Regions from separate parts of the Pseudalkalibacillus sp. A8 genome, predicted to be linked through region 1. Evidence: predicted binding sites of a transcription regulator. Region 1 holds the regulator's gene; the other holds the start of a gene.
What was found. Region 1 encodes NrdR, which represses ribonucleotide reductase genes. Its sites were predicted from a motif close to AACACNATATATNGTGTT; they were not measured.
Positions count from the first base shown of each region.

Region 2: a site for NrdR is predicted at 4,269-4,286, ahead of ACJROX_RS18770 (vitamin B12-dependent ribonucleotide reductase). Genes of this name have one in related genera too.

Region 1 covers NZ_CP174509.1:4,095,040-4,103,081, reverse strand. Annotated here, with positions in the region: gene mutM (DNA-formamidopyrimidine glycosylase) at 1-390, shown strand, start outside; gene ytaF (sporulation membrane protein YtaF) at 476-1,123, shown strand; gene coaE (dephospho-CoA kinase) at 1,125-1,724, shown strand; gene ACJROX_RS21060 (ArsJ-associated glyceraldehyde-3-phosphate dehydrogenase) at 1,964-3,004, shown strand; gene speD (adenosylmethionine decarboxylase) at 3,371-3,751, shown strand; gene nrdR (transcriptional regulator NrdR) at 4,204-4,665, shown strand; gene ACJROX_RS21045 (replication initiation and membrane attachment family protein) at 4,787-6,142, shown strand; gene dnaI (primosomal protein DnaI) at 6,155-7,090, shown strand; gene ytxC (sporulation protein YtxC) at 7,211-8,042, shown strand, end outside.
Region 2 covers NZ_CP174509.1:3,632,821-3,640,862, reverse strand. Annotated here, with positions in the region: gene gcvPA (aminomethyl-transferring glycine dehydrogenase subunit GcvPA) at 1-1,004, shown strand, start outside; gene gcvPB (aminomethyl-transferring glycine dehydrogenase subunit GcvPB) at 1,001-2,464, shown strand; gene ACJROX_RS18780 (rhodanese-like domain-containing protein) at 2,658-3,035, opposite strand; gene ACJROX_RS18775 (biotin/lipoate A/B protein ligase family protein) at 3,180-4,046, shown strand; gene ACJROX_RS18770 (vitamin B12-dependent ribonucleotide reductase) at 4,405-6,969, shown strand; partial or broken gene tnpA (IS200/IS605 family transposase) at 7,150-7,573, shown strand; gene ACJROX_RS18760 (translocation protein TolB) at 7,691-8,042, opposite strand, start outside.

The DNA.
Region 1 (8,042 bases):
CTCGAACTTTGGAAAAAGCTTCAAAAGACGACTCGTAAAATCAAGCCTGTTCTATTGGATCAGACGATATTGGTTGGACTCGGCAACATTTATGTGGATGAAGCCCTCTTCAAAGTCGGGCTCAACCCAGAAGCTGAAGCGAGAGCTTTATCTAAAAAGCAAGTGGAAGAGTTGTACCAAGCCATTGTCGAAACATTGATGGAAGCCGTTGATCAAGGTGGAAGCACGATCCGTTCTTATGTAAATTCCCAAGGTGATTTGGGGATGTTTCAGCAAAAGCTTGCTGTTTACGCTCGAAAAGGTGAGCCTTGTCTCAATTGTGGCTCAGAAATCGAGCGTATTGTGGTAGGGGGGAGGGGCACTCATATATGTCCAAACTGCCAAAAGTAACATAAGAATTTCATGAAAAAGCCGTACGTCGGATGGGCACTATCCATATACTATCCTAGCGTTGAAGCAAGGAGGATGTGTAGAAGTGACAGGATGGATAGCCCTACTGACTCTAACGATTGCTGTAAGCATGGACAGCTTCGGGGTTGGTGTAACATACGGTGTACGACGAATGAAAATCACTTACTTCTCCATAATTCTGATTGCAATATGTTCTGCTTTGATGTTACTTGCCGCTATGAACGTAGGAACAATCATCAGTACATTCATTTCTCCGAGTTTTGCCGGCAAGTTGGGTGGAATTTTGTTGATCAGCCTAGGTATGTATGTCTTATGGCAATTCTTTAAAAGCAGCGATAAGCCTGAAGAGGCCTCAAACAAAAAGCATGAATCAGAATACATCTGGAACATGGAAATCCGGTCGTTAGGGATTGTCATTCAAATTTTACGGACCCCTGCAGCCGCAGATATCGACCGTTCTGGAACAATTACAGGGCTAGAAGCATTGTTGCTCGGTTTGGCTTTATCGTTAGATTCATTCGCTGCCGGACTGGGTGCCTCACTACTCGGTTTTCCGCATTTACAGACGGCTGTATTCGTTGCAGGTATGAGCGTGCTGTTTCTTGTGACAGGTATGAAGCTTGGAAGAGTATTATCTACCATTCCTTCCATGAGGTTGGTCAGCTTTTTGCCAGGTGTCATGTTGATTGTGTTAGGTATTTTCAAACTGTGAGGTGTTACAATTGATTGTTGGTTTGACTGGTGGGATCGGAAGTGGGAAGAGTACCATTTCGGCTATGATACAAGAGCTGAATATCCCTGTCATAGATGCTGATAAAATCGCCCGGGAAGTGGTATTGCCGGGCGAAGCAGCATATTCGCAAATTGTTGATTTCTTTGGTGAAGATATTTTGGAAGAAGATCGTAATATCAACCGCAAAAAGTTAGGTACGCTCATTTTCAATGATAAAGAGAATCGTCTAAAGTTGAACAGCTTTGTCCATCCAGCTGTTCGAGAACGAATGCTTGCGTACAAGGACGAATTGCTAGAAGTGCATAAGTCAGTCGTAATGGACATCCCGTTATTGTATGAGAGTAAATTAACCCATATGGTGGATCGTACTTTACTAGTCTATGTGGATAAAAAAACGCAATTGGAAAGATTGATGAAACGTGATCAATCTTCATCTGAGGAGGCATTATCCCGGATTCGTTCACAAATCACATTGGACGACAAGAAAAAATGGGCAGATGAAATCATCGATAATAATGGTACGGTTGAAGAGAGCCGTCAGCAATTGATACATATTTTCACGAAATGGGATATACTTTAGTTTGTAAATAGATATTGCAGATTTTTCGACAATAGAGACGAGATAATATGGATGTTGTCCTCGTAAGACGACATTTAATATGTAATGTTTTGTCGATTCATTGAACATTAGGAGGCCGGGCGCAGGCCTCTTTTTAGATTATTGATAAATTTAGTGTTCCCTTTTACATATAATATGTTATACTAATTTTAGATTTTTAGAAAAAAGTATAGCACTTTATATAGTGGAGGGATTTCAACATGAAAGCTAGAGTAGCAATTAATGGATTTGGCCGAATTGGGCGAATGGTATTCCGTAAAGCGATGAAAAACCAACAATTAGATGTTGTTGCGATAAATGCAAGTTATCCTTCTGAGACATTGGCTCATCTTATCAAGTACGATAGCATTCATGGTACTTACGAACTTAAGGTTGAAGCGAAGGAGAATTCTCTGGTCGTAGATGGTAAAGAGATCAAGTTGATCAACAATAGAGATCCTAAGCAATTGCCTTGGGGACAATTGAACATCGATATCGTCATTGAAGCCACAGGCAAGTTCAAATCTAAAGAGACTGCTGGCTATCATCTAGAAGCTGGTGCGAAGAAGGTCATCATCACTGCTCCTGGTAAGGATGAAGATCTTACAGTTGTAATGGGTGTAAATGATGACGCTTACATTCCGGAAGAGCACCACGTTCTTTCTAATGCTTCATGTACGACAAACTGTCTTGCACCTGTCGTCAAAGTACTTGAAGAACAATTTGGAATTGAGAATGGTGTGATGACAACCGTTCACGCATATACAAATGATCAGAAGAATATCGATAATCCTCACAAAGACTTAAGACGTGCTCGTGCGTGCGGACAATCGATCATTCCAACCTCTACCGGCGCAGCGAAAGCAATCGCGAAGGTCATGCCTCAATTGGAAGGGAAACTTCACGGGATGGCACTTCGAGTTCCGACACCGAACGTATCTCTAGTCGACCTTGTAGTTGATGTAAAACGTGATGTGACGGTTGAAACTGTTAACGCAGCCCTCGAAACCGCGTCCAAAGGAACTTTGCAAGGAATCTTAGGTTATACAAAAGATCCGCTAGTATCAATCGACTTCAATGGAAATGAAAATTCTTCAATCATTGATGGATTGTCTACAATGGTGATCGAAGATCGAAAAGTTAAAGTTCTTGCTTGGTATGACAACGAATGGGGATATTCTTGCAGAGTGGTAGATCTTGCTGAGAAAGTTGGAGAAACACTTGGTGCACTATCCAACAAGCGCTTGTCTGGAACTGCATAACAATAATTATAATTTAAAAGTAGAGCGGGGTAGACCTTTATGGTCAACTCCGTTTTTTACATAGTGTAAAACTCCTGTTTTGTCGGCTTTTAACCAGTGTGATGAATCGCATGTTTTTATATATTTCATATGTGGTATGAGCAAGTACAAGGTGCATTTTATGGAGGTGAAAAATTTAAAAAATTAACTTGCAAAAAATATAGAAAAGCAGTATACTGTTCATCGTGAACTTCAAGTTATAAGCAATTTAGGAACTGGATACTACTTAAAGGGTTAGGACCTCTTTGGACTAACTTTCCCCCGTGGTAACATTCCATTTCCGCATGCTTTTGAAGGCATGATTAATCTTAAAGGGGGACTATGCAGATGGATACAATGGGACGTCATGTGATTGCTGAGTTATGGGGTTGTGATGTTGAGAAGTTGAACAATATGCCTTATATTGAACAACTTTTTGTAGAAGCGGCGCTTAAATCAGGTGCAGAGGTAAGAGAAGTTGCTTTTCATAAATTTGCACCTCATGGAGTAAGTGGAGTCGTGATCATTTCTGAATCACACTTAACAATTCACAGTTTTCCAGAGCATGGTTATGCAAGCATTGATGTTTATACATGTGGTGATCTTGATCCTAATGTCGCTGCAGATTATATCGCAGAGGCACTTGGTGCTTCTTCCAAAGAAAATGTAGAACTTCCAAGAGGTATGGGTCCAGTTAAAGTTGGCCAGAAGAAGGTCTCAGCATATTAATAATGACAAAAAAACTAACAAGGTGTGCAGCTGCACACCTTTTTTAAATGGAAGAATTTGTTGAATTTTAAATTTAACTTTAAGAAAGGGTTTAATACTTTCTTCAGTATAAGCGTACAAGCTGGTCACTTCGGAAGCAACATTCCGCACGAAGGAAAAGCATTTGCTTTTTCGAGTAACTAAGGCTCAGCTTTCATCAAGGTCTTGCCAAGTTTTCTTTATACCTCATGACATAAGGGCAACTACTCTTCGCGGAAAGGGAGGTGAGTTTCGCAAAAATATACAATTACATTTAATAGAGCCATATGGAAAATTTAGGAGGACCCGAGTTGATTTGAAAATATCTTGTCACGGGGACACCTTTCTACTATCATTATATCTAAGGATAATTTTACAATTCGACTAAACATGACATTATATAAAGCGAAGTTTATCGATATGGGGTTGGTTAAATGCGTTGTCCAAATTGTCAAAATAATGGCACCAGAGTGTTGGATTCTCGCCCGGTCCATGGCGGGCGTTCGATTCGCAGACGCAGAGAGTGTGAAAAATGTAATTATCGGTTCACCACTTTTGAAACAGTGGAAGAGATTCCTCTTGTGGTTGTAAAAAAAGAGGGTACCAGAGAAGAATTTAACCGGGACAAGCTGTTACGTGGTTTGATCAAAGCTTGTGAAAAACGTCCGGTACCGCTTGAAGTTTTAGAGGAAGTCGTAAATACTGTCGAAAAAGATTTACGAAATGATGGCTCTTCGGAAATCCAAAGTAAAGAAATTGGTGAACGTGTAATGGACCATTTAGCAAAGATTGACGAAGTAGCTTATGTCCGATTTGCGTCTGTTTATAGACAATTCAAGGATATCAACGTATTTATCGATGAACTGAAAGATCTATTAAAACGAGAGAACGAGTAAAGAGCTTACATATACATAAGCTCTTTTTTCACTTACAATTAAAGAAAGTATAAAATCCTTTCTTCAGAATAGCGCAACTATGCTCTATTAACTCGATTATTGAATGATAAAGGTGAAGCTTATGCAAAATCATTGGAAAGAATTACTTCCTGTCGATCGCTTTCAAGTATATAGCAGGGGAAGGATACAAGCTGAAGAATTGAAGATGGTCACCCTGTTATATCAACCATTGGTAGGTGCAAAAGCATATAGTCTATATATGACTCTTTTCAGTGAAAACCTAAATGGAATGACTTCTCACCATACATTGATGAACCAGACGCAAATGAATATGCAGCAGATTTTTGAAGAACGAAAAAAACTTGAGGCAATTGGACTTTTAAAGACATATCGTAAACGAATTGACGAGGACCGGATTTTCATATATGAACTACAACCGATACTACAACCGGAGCAATTTTTCAAGGACGATGTGTTAAGTGTCTATTTATATGGACGTTTGGGTAAGCAAAGATATCTTGAAGTAAGGAACCGGTTCGTCATGAAAACAGAACAGCATGACGAATTCGATGATATTACGGCTAGCTTTAATGATGTATTCTCATCATTACATGCATCGGAGATCAGAGCAGCGACAGACTCCGAAATCCACCAGTCCATTTCTAATTCTAATGATCAAACTGGAGATCTTACAGGCAGTGCTCCGAACTTTTCCGAAGACGATTTCGATTTCAATGTACTTGAACGGGACTTGAGCAGCTTCATTATTCCTTCAGAAGTTTTGACAGATGGTATTCGTGAATCCATTCATCGCCTTGCGTTCATTTATCAAATATCTCCGCTTGATATGAGTAGTATCGTCCAGCAGGCTTATTTCCGGGATGAGCAACTTACCCCGTACTCTTTAAGACAAGAGGTACAGCGTTGGTATAAGATTGAAAAGCCAGGGCAATTGCCACGATTAAGTGAACGAAGTCAAACGAATACCCCGATTCAAAAGAATAAGGGAGATTTATCACCCGAGGAAATGATGATAAAGACCTTCGAGACGATTTCACCACGTGCATTGCTTGAAAAATACAGTGAGGGAGGCCGTGCTGCTAGTGCCGACCTTAAGCTGATCGATTCCATCATGTTCGATCAGAAGCTTTCAGCAGGCGTCATCAACGTACTGATCGATTATGTATTGAATACAAACGATATGAAATTGATCCACGGTCATGTTGAAAAAATCGCAAGCCAGTGGAAGCGTAAAAAAATATCCTCTGTCAAAGAAGCGATGGAACTGGCTAAAGCAGAGCATAAAAGTTATCAAGCCTATCAACAAAAATCAAAACCGAGCAGGCCGGCTCAACAGAAGAATGTCAGAAAGGACAAACTTCCTAAATGGATGGATTCACCTAAACCAGATAAAGAAAAACAACAGGTTTCAGAAAACGATGAAAAATGGCTTGAAGAATATTTGAAAGGTCTATAGGGGGTGCACAACGTGAAATCCATATCAGAATCGATGAAAAGTTTTACCGAACGTTCAAATGTAGAAAGAGAATTAATCGAAGTGAAGAAAAAGGTGTTGTCGCATCCCGACTGGAAGGCGTTTCATCGAGCAAATCCAGAAGTGACGATAGAAATGATCAACAAGAGTCTTCCGAGATTAGTGGAGTTTATAGAAGGAACCAGGAATTGTAAAGGATGTATGGATCTGAAGAGTTGTCGAAACATGATCAAAGGATACGAGCCCCAGTTGTTCATAAACGGTCAGATCATCGATGTAACTTACAATCGCTGTCCTAGTAAAGTAGCTAACGATGAGATGGAAAGTTTACAATCGTTGATCAAAAGTTATTTCATCCCGAAGGATATCCTTGCTGCCACGTTTGATCAATTTGATAAAAAGGACAAAGAGAGGTATCAAGCGACATTGAATGCTGCAGAGTTTGTAAAAGCAGTCTCTAGTCCTGAAGGCTCGTCTCAAGGTCTCTATGTACACGGAGAGTTCGGCGTAGGAAAGACCTTCCTCATGGGGGCAATGGCAAACGCCCTGGCTAAAAAGAACATCCAAACGATACTTGTGTATACTCCTGACTTTTTTAGAGAAATGAAATCATCAATTGGGGATCAGACAGTAGATGAAAAGTTGAATGTGATCAAAAAAGCACCAGTATTAGTCCTCGATGATATCGGTGCTGAAACGATGTCTAGCTGGATACGAGATGAAGTATTAGGTTCGATATTACAGCATCGCATGATGGAGAAACTCCCGACATGCTATACGTCAAATTACGATTATGAGGAACTTGAAGGTCATCTCGCCTATTCTCAAAAAGGCGGGATTGAACAATTGAAGGCGAAGCGTATTATGGAACGGATCAAACATTTTACAACTCCAATATCGCTCGGTGGAGAAAATCGACGTCAAAAATAAATGGAACAGGCTCTGTCATACTTATAGGACAGAGTCTTTTCCTTTTGACAGCTTTCGTTAGAATAATCTTTCTTGATGTTCATATATTGTAACAATGATTGTGGACAAGGAGGATTAAGGTTGGTTACGATTCACTTTTTGGATGAAAAGGAAGGACATTATTTGTATAAACGAATCAATAAATTACTCAATAACCAAAACATATCCAACCGGTCGACTCCAATAAGGCTTCAATATACAGATGAAAACACATTGGAGATCGATTTAGATCACCGTGATCCGGTCAGTGACATGTTGAAGCCGACGATTTTACTTTTCTTAGCGAAGCATATCATACGAACGAGGGAAGATGCCTGGATATTAAGAATCCTGGAGAACAACTTTTATTTTACGGATATAGATGAACAACTTCAGATCCTATCCATTGCTCAGTCTCTTATCGAAGGAAATTCTGAAAACATCCCCTTAGTCAGTAAGTTCCCATCAAGAGAAGATATGATCGTCGATGCATTGGAGGACTTTTTTGACTCTGAAATGATCTTTTCCTATGAATCTTTTTTGCAATTCCGCTTGAAACCATATCGGGAACTATTAACAAAATATATTGAATGTGCGATAGATGAATTCAAGTACGAACAGGAGTACCAGGATTTTATCAATCAATTGCGTCAATTCGTCAAATCAAGGGTTTCTTTGTTTTCGACTGTTCATCTTAAGCATGAGCGTAATCAGTTCAGGATTTATAATGAACATTACTATGAGTTGACTAAACAAGATATTGAACAGCTTACGAAGGGTAAAGGGAAAGCCCATTTGCAGTCCATAGCTTCGGATTTGCTGAAAATATTGATCGAAATAGCTCCAGAAAGAATTTATCTGTATACCGATGTTGAAGATGACTCGATGAACCGTACCATTCAGAATGTCTTCCAGGAACGTGTCCGTATCCTTC
Region 2 (8,042 bases), 460 kb from region 1:
CAATTTTTGAATTCCAGACGATGATTTGTGAGTTGACTGGAATGGAAGTAGCCAACTCCTCCATGTATGATGGTCAAACAGCTCTAGCAGAAGCAGCTTTCTTAAGTGCAGCGCATACTCGTAAAAAGAAGGTCATCGTTTCGAAAAGTGTCCACCCAGAAGCGTTGAGTGTTCTCCATACGTATGCGAAAGGCCCGAATCTCGAGGTAGTAGAAGTTGAAGCGACGAATGGCACTACTGATCTGGAAGCATTGAAAGCAGCAGTTGATGGCGATACAGCTTGCGTCATCGTCCAATATCCTAACTTTTATGGCCAAATCGAACCATTGAAGGAAATTGAAGAAATCGTCCACCAAGAAAAAGCGATGTTCGTCGTTTCCAGCAACCCGCTTTCTCTTGGGGCGCTTAAGCCGCCAGGAAAATTCGGGGCAGATATCGCAATCGGGGATGCACAACCATTCGGTATCCCGGCAGCTTTTGGAGGACCGCACTGTGGTTATTTCGCGACTACGAAGAAGTTGATGCGTAAAGTACCAGGCCGATTAGTTGGACAAACGACTGATGAAGAAGGGCAACGTGGTTTCGTTCTTACACTTCAAGCACGTGAACAGCATATCCGTCGTGACAAGGCGACTTCCAATATCTGTTCGAACCAAGCTTTGAATGCTTTGGCTGCTTCTGTGGCCATGACAGCACTTGGTAAAAAAGGAATCAAAGAGATCGCTATGCAAAACCTTCAAAAAGCACACTATGCAAAGAAAAAGCTTGAAGAAAGTGGCATGGAAGTCCATTTTAAAGGAGCTTTCTTTAACGAGCTCGTCGTTAAAGTATCAAAGCCTGTAAAAGAAGTGAACAAGGCGCTTCTTGAAAAAGGCTTCGTAGGTGGTTATGATCTCGGACAATATTATCCTGAACTCGATCAGTATATGTTGATCGCTGTAACGGAACAACGGACTAAAGAAGAAATCGATACATTTGTAAAAGAATTGGGGGGAGTCCAATGAGCCACGAAAAGAATCAAGCACTCATTTTTGAACTGTCTAAACCTGGACGGGTAGGGTATAGCTTATCAGCTCTCGATGTCCCTGAAACTCCCATTGAAGAACTGATTGACTCTGAATATATCCGTGACGAGGAGCCAGAATTACCAGAAGTATCCGAACTTCAGATCATGCGCCACTACACAGCATTATCTAAACGTAATCACGGTGTGGATTCAGGTTTCTATCCACTTGGATCCTGTACGATGAAATATAATCCGAAAATCAATGAAGATGTTGCGCGGATTCCAGGTTTTGCGCATATCCACCCTTATCAGGATGAAGATACAGTCCAAGGGGCAATGGAAATGCTGTACGACTTGCAAACATCTCTTGAAGAAATCACAGGTATGGATGAGGTCACCCTGCAGCCAGCTGCTGGTGCCCATGGTGAGTGGACAGGCTTGATGATGATCAGAGCGTATCATGAAAAGAATGGTGACCATCACCGTACGAAGGTGATCGTTCCTGACTCTGCTCATGGAACTAATCCGGCTTCAGCGACAGTAGCAGGCTTTGATTCGGTTACAGTCAAATCGGATGAGAATGGCCTAGTCGACCTGGAAGACTTGAAACGTGTAGTCGGGGATGACACGGCAGCCTTGATGCTGACGAACCCGAATACCCTAGGTCTTTTTGAGGAGCATATTCTCGATATGGCACGCATTGTCCATGAAGCTGGTGGAAAGCTCTATTATGACGGTGCGAACATGAATGCGATCATGGGAAGAACACGTCCAGGAGACATGGGATTCGATGTGGTTCACTTAAACCTTCATAAGACGTTTACAGGCCCGCACGGTGGTGGAGGTCCTGGATCAGGCCCAGTCGGGGTCAAGAAAGATCTGATTACATTTTTACCGAAGCCGATCCTTGCCAAAACAGAAGATGGATACGTGTTCGACTATAACCGTCCTGATTCAATCGGAAGAGTAAAGCCGTTCTACGGAAACTTCGGAATCAATGTCCGTGCCTATACGTATATCCAAACGATGGGCCGGGAAGGATTGAAAAAGGTCAGTGACTATGCTGTCTTGAATGCGAATTATATGATGCGTAAACTTGCACCGTATTTTGTTCTTCCATTTGAACAGCACTGTAAACATGAATTTGTCATTTCCGGTAAGCGTCAGAAGAAGCTTGGCGTAAGGACATTGGATATGGCGAAACGTTTACTTGATTTCGGTTATCACCCGCCGACTATCTACTTCCCTCTTAATGTGGAGGAATGTATGATGATCGAACCGACAGAGACGGAATCAAAGGAAACGTTGGATGAATTCATCGATGCGATGATCCAGATTGCGAAAGAAGCGGAGGAATCTCCTGAGGTTGTTCAACAAGCGCCTCATAATACAGTTATCAAACGTATGGATGAGACAACTGCAGCCCGTAAACCGATTCTTCGCTATGAAAAACAATAATTATGTATAATAAATCCCCTTCACTCCATTGGTGAAGGGGATTTTTCACGTTGTTAAGATAATTTTGTTGTTTTAAAGATAAGGTGTGCTGTCCTCTCAAATACAGTCTTAAATGGCCCCTGTCTTACCTATAAAAAAGGACCACCTTTACAACATTCATAAATGAAGTCTTTGGATGATCCTTATCTTCAGGTTATTTTCCTTTTTTTACTTTTCCGTTCCATTTCTTGAACCCGCCTTTAAGGTTATAAAGGTCTTTAATGCCCTTCTTCCTTAAGACAGCTGCTGCACGAACTGTACGCATTCCGCTTTCACAGTACATATATACAGGCTGATCTTTACGGATTTCTTTATGACGCATTCGGAGCTGTGACAACGGGATATTCCGTGCTCCGAGAATATGTCCATTATCAAATTCTTTTTGTTCCCGCACGTCTATCAGTTGAGCTTTTCGATACCCGCTGCGGAATTCTTCTTCTGTCAACGTTTTCAGATGTCTTCGTTGATAGAGCCCAGCGATGATCATATATGCGATGATAGCTGCTGGTAGTGCCCAAAAAATCCATTCCATTTCTTTTCCCCCTAGAAACTTTCTACCATATCTATAAAGATACCATGTCCATTATATACAGGAATTTTCTTATTCGCAAAACTAAGTTTCTAAAATCAATGAATTGTATGGATTGATAGGTTTCTGTTAAACTATGAAAGGTGAATGGATGACGAATGGAAAGAGGCGTACATAAAGATGAAAGAAAAATGGTATTTCATTGAATCTGGTGCAAGCTCACCAGCATATAATATGGCTTTGGATGAAGCACTGTTGGACTGGCATAGTAAAGGAGAAATTCATCCCGTAGTCCGTTTCTATGAGTGGAATCCTGCTACGCTATCAGTCGGTTATTTTCAAAAGGTGGAAAAGGAAATCAATCTTGATGCAGTGAAAAAACACGGCTATGGATTCGTACGCAGGCCAACCGGCGGCAGAGCTGTACTTCATGACAAAGAATTGACTTACAGTGTCATCGTTTCGGAAGAACATCCTAAAATGCCCCAATCTGTAACTGAAGCATATCGGGTGATTTCCGAAGGAATATTAGGCGGTTTCCGCAACCTGGGATTAGAGGCATACTTTGCAGTTCCGAAAACGGAGGAAGAAAAGGCTGGGCTTAAAAATCCTCGTTCAGCCGTTTGTTTTGATGCACCATCCTGGTATGAACTCGTGGTTGAAGGAAGAAAAGTAGCGGGAAGTGCCCAAACAAGACAAAAGGGTGTCATCCTACAGCACGGGTCGATCCTACTCGATATCGATGAAGACAAATTGTTCGATTGCTTCAAGTTTACGAACGAGAGAGTGAGAGAACGGATGCAAAAAGCGTTCAGCAAGAAGGCTGTAGCGATTAATGATCTCCGACCTGAAAGGGTGACCATCGAGGAATCTAAGAAAGCTTTTAAGGACGGCTTCGAAAAAGGCCTCGATATCGAATTCATACCTTTGGAATTGACCGAAGAACAAAATCAATATATAGATGAAATCGTTAAAAGACGATATGCGAATGATGAGTGGACATTTAGACGTTAACTGTGACCAAAATGGTCGCAGTTTTTAAATCTTTTTATTGGAAAAAAGAAGGATATTTGTGAAGTTCAACGGTCATCAGAGGCTCAAAAAAGACTCCTTCCCGCAACTTTGTAAATTTGTCTTTTTTGAATGTCTGGGGTGTAAATTGGACACTTTTCGCCCTTATTCTACATTTTTTATATGTTTTTGATTTTGACAAGATTAAGTTGACTTGTTCTCATAGACACAATATATTGTATTATCTTAAAATAATGTGCACTATATATTGATGTTTTAGGTTTTGCTGTGCTATGATTTGGGTAACATTAAAACAAACAACAAAATTATAAAAATTAATAATTATTAAGGAGGATCCTGGATGGCGATTGTAACAGGGGAGCAACGACATCATATCAACATTGACCGGTTGAATGAAGACATTGCTAAATTCGAACAGGTGCATCCGATCACACCGGACATGCATACGACTCACAAAGGGGTATCAAGATTGGTGATGTTGGATCGGTATTCGTTCAAGGATACTGAGAAAAGAACATTACGAGAAGGAGATTTTGTCATCTTGACGGTTAAAGATGATCCGAAATTTCCTGCAAGGGGTTTGGGGTTCATCGTTTCCATAGATCGGGAACAAAAAACGGCAGAGGTGAAAGTGGATGAGGATTACCGTAGCGTCCTCGACAAGCCGGGTGAAATGGAGACAGGAATCGTAAAGAGATCTCTTGATACGATCGATAAGCCATTAGAAATCTATTACGAGCAGATCGCTAAACGAAATGCGACAGGACTAGCTTCCGTAGAAACAACAGAAGAAAAGAGACAGGAATCATTCGAGAAGTTCTACCATGAACTTGTAAACTTGAACTTCGTACCAGCAGGCCGGGTGCTATATGGAGCAGGAGCCGCAACGGATGTAACGTATTTTAACTGTTATGTTATGCCATTCGTACAAGATTCGAGAGAAGGAATCTCTGACCACCGTAAACAAGTGATGGAGATCATGAGCCGGGGCGGTGGAGTCGGTACGAACGGATCGACACTCAGACCGAGAAACACACTGGCAAAAGGCGTAAACGGAAAATCATCAGGATCGGTGTCGTGGCTTGATGACATCGCAAAGCTGACACATCTTGTCGAACAAGGCGGATCCCGCAGAGGTGCGCAGATGATAATGCTTACGGATTGGCATCCCGACATTATCGAATTCATCATTTCAAAAATGCAGAATCCAAGGATACTCAGGTTCCTAGTTGAAAATACAGAAGATGAAACCATAAAGCAATTAGCTTTAGATAAATTGAAATTCACACCACTTACTGAAACCGAGCGAGATATGTATCAAAGCATTGTAAACTATAAAGCTATCCCTGGACAAGGCGGTTTCACTAATAAAGCCATCAAGGAAGCTGAAGAAAAGTTGCAAACCGGCGGCAACTATAGTGTCCACAACCCAGAATTTTTAACAGGTGCGAACATTTCGGTATGCGTGACCAAAGAATTCATGGAAGCTGTTGAAAATGATACAGAGTACGAACTTCGATTCCCGGATGTGGAAAATTACACATTTGAAGAAATGCTCGAGTACAACACCAAGTGGCATGAATACGGAGATGTTCGAGAATGGGAAGCTGAAGGTTACGGCATTCGTGTTTATAAAAGGATCAAAGCAAGAGAACTGTGGAATCTGATCAATATCTGCGCAACCTATTCGGCAGAACCAGGAATCTTCTTTATCGACAACGCGAATGACATGACCAACGCAAAAGCATATGGACAGAAAGTAGTAGCAACCAATCCGTGTGGGGAACAACCACTCGCACCATACTCCGTCTGTAACTTGGCTGCTGTCAATCTGGCTAATGTTGCAGATAAAGAAAATAAACGTGTTGATTTTGATAAGTTGATACAATCAGTTAGAACCGGGGTCCGCATGCAGGATAACGTTATCGATGCGACACCGTACTTCTTAGAGAAGAACCGTGAACAAGCTCTTGGAGAACGTCGTGTTGGACTAGGTGTCATGGGTCTTCATGATCTTCTTATCTACTGTGAAACGGTTTACGGTTCAGAAGAAGGAAACAAACTTGCTGATGAAATCTTCGAAACGATGGCCACTACAGCTTATCGTGAATCGATTGAATTAGCGAAAGAAAAAGGAAGCTTTCCATTTTTAGTTGGAAATACAAATGAAGAAACAAAAGAATTACGTGAAGCCTTCATCAATACAGGTTATATGAAGAAGATGCCTGAAGATATCCGCCAGGGAATCCTGGAACATGGTATCCGCAATTCACACTTGTTGACTGTAGCACCTACTGGATCCACTGGTACGATGGTTGGCGTAAGTACTGGATTAGAGCCTTACTTCTCATTCTCTTATTTTAGAAGTGGGCGTCTAGGAAAGTTCATTGAGGTCAAGGCAGATATCGTGAACGAATACCTGTCACGAAATCCTGAAGCTGATGCTGAAAACCTGCCTGAATGGTTTGTTTCTGCGATGGATCTAAAGCCAGAAGCACATGCAGATACACAATGTGTCATCCAAAACTGGATTGACAGTTCGATCAGTAAGACGGTGAATGCTCCAAAAGGCTATTCAGTTGAGCAAGTACAAGCTGTTTACGAACGTCTATATAACGGTGGAGCAAAAGGCGGAACAGTATACGTGGATGGCAGCCGTGATTCACAGGTACTGACACTAAAAGCCGAAGAGAATACTTTCGATGATGATTCTGTAGCGTCTAAAACAGAAGAAAAGAAGAAAGTTGTCCTTGTCGATACGATTTCCGACCTTCGTTCCACGGATGTCACGATTGGAAATGAAGTAGGAAACACATGCCCGGTCTGCCGTAAGGGTAAAGTAAAAGAAATCGGTGGATGTAACACATGTACAAATTGTAATGCACAGTTGAAGTGCGGAATCTAAATTGTATATAGAAGAACCGAGTGAAGCAATTTACTCGGTTCTTTTTCATTAAGTCTTTTTAAACCACAGGCTATGCCTGTGTGAAAATTAACCTTTAAGGGTTGTAACAGAAAAATCTCCTCTCGTTATAATAGAAACTGGCCGTCAAACCAATTTCAATTAACGAGAAGAGATCTGCTCATGTCGAGCGACAACAGTTTATCACATACCCGATGGAATTGTAAGTATCACATTGTGTTTATCCCAAAGTATAGAAGGAAGATCATATTTGGGAAATTGAGAAAAGACATTGGTGATTCTAAGAAGATTATGCGATATGAAAGATGTTGAGATCATTGAAGCTCATGCAATGCCAGACCATATACACATGTTGGTCAGAATACCACCCAAAATGTCAGTATCTTACTTCATGGGATACTTAAAAGGAAAAAGCTCTTTGATGATACATGACCGACATGCAAACCTGAAATATAATCATGGAAATCGCACGTTTTGGGCTAAAGGATACTATGTGAGTACAGTTGGACTCAATCAAAAAACAGTAGCGAAATATATTCGAGAACAAGAAGCTGAAGATCGTTTGCGGGACAACATGACTAAATGAGAATATACCCATTCAAGAAATAGGTAGAGAGATAAACGGTTGGCGGTCAATTCAAAAGCCCCCTTAAGGGGATTGTTGGTAAAGTGCCCTTATAGGGCGAAATTAAAACCGCCCGTTTTACGGGCGGATACTTACTTCCTTAGGAATATAGATGCTCAAAACATTGCTCCAATCCCATTTTTCGTAAAAGTTTCCGCCTTGATCAATATTAGAAATCCACACTTTTGCATGTTTGCCATTTTCCTCAGCAATCCACACGTTATTATTCTTTCGATTAGTACGAACCCAAATAAGTCGATTTGATCCAGGCAAATAGTGAGGCGTGAAATCACCAAAACCATTTTTAGGATTTGTAATCTTTTTTTGCTCTTTGTTTTTTAAGTCAATCTGATACAAAGCAGGTAATGGACGTTGGGCTGGATCATTTGACCAATCGCTTTCCTTTGACCTTGCAACTGTAATCAACTGA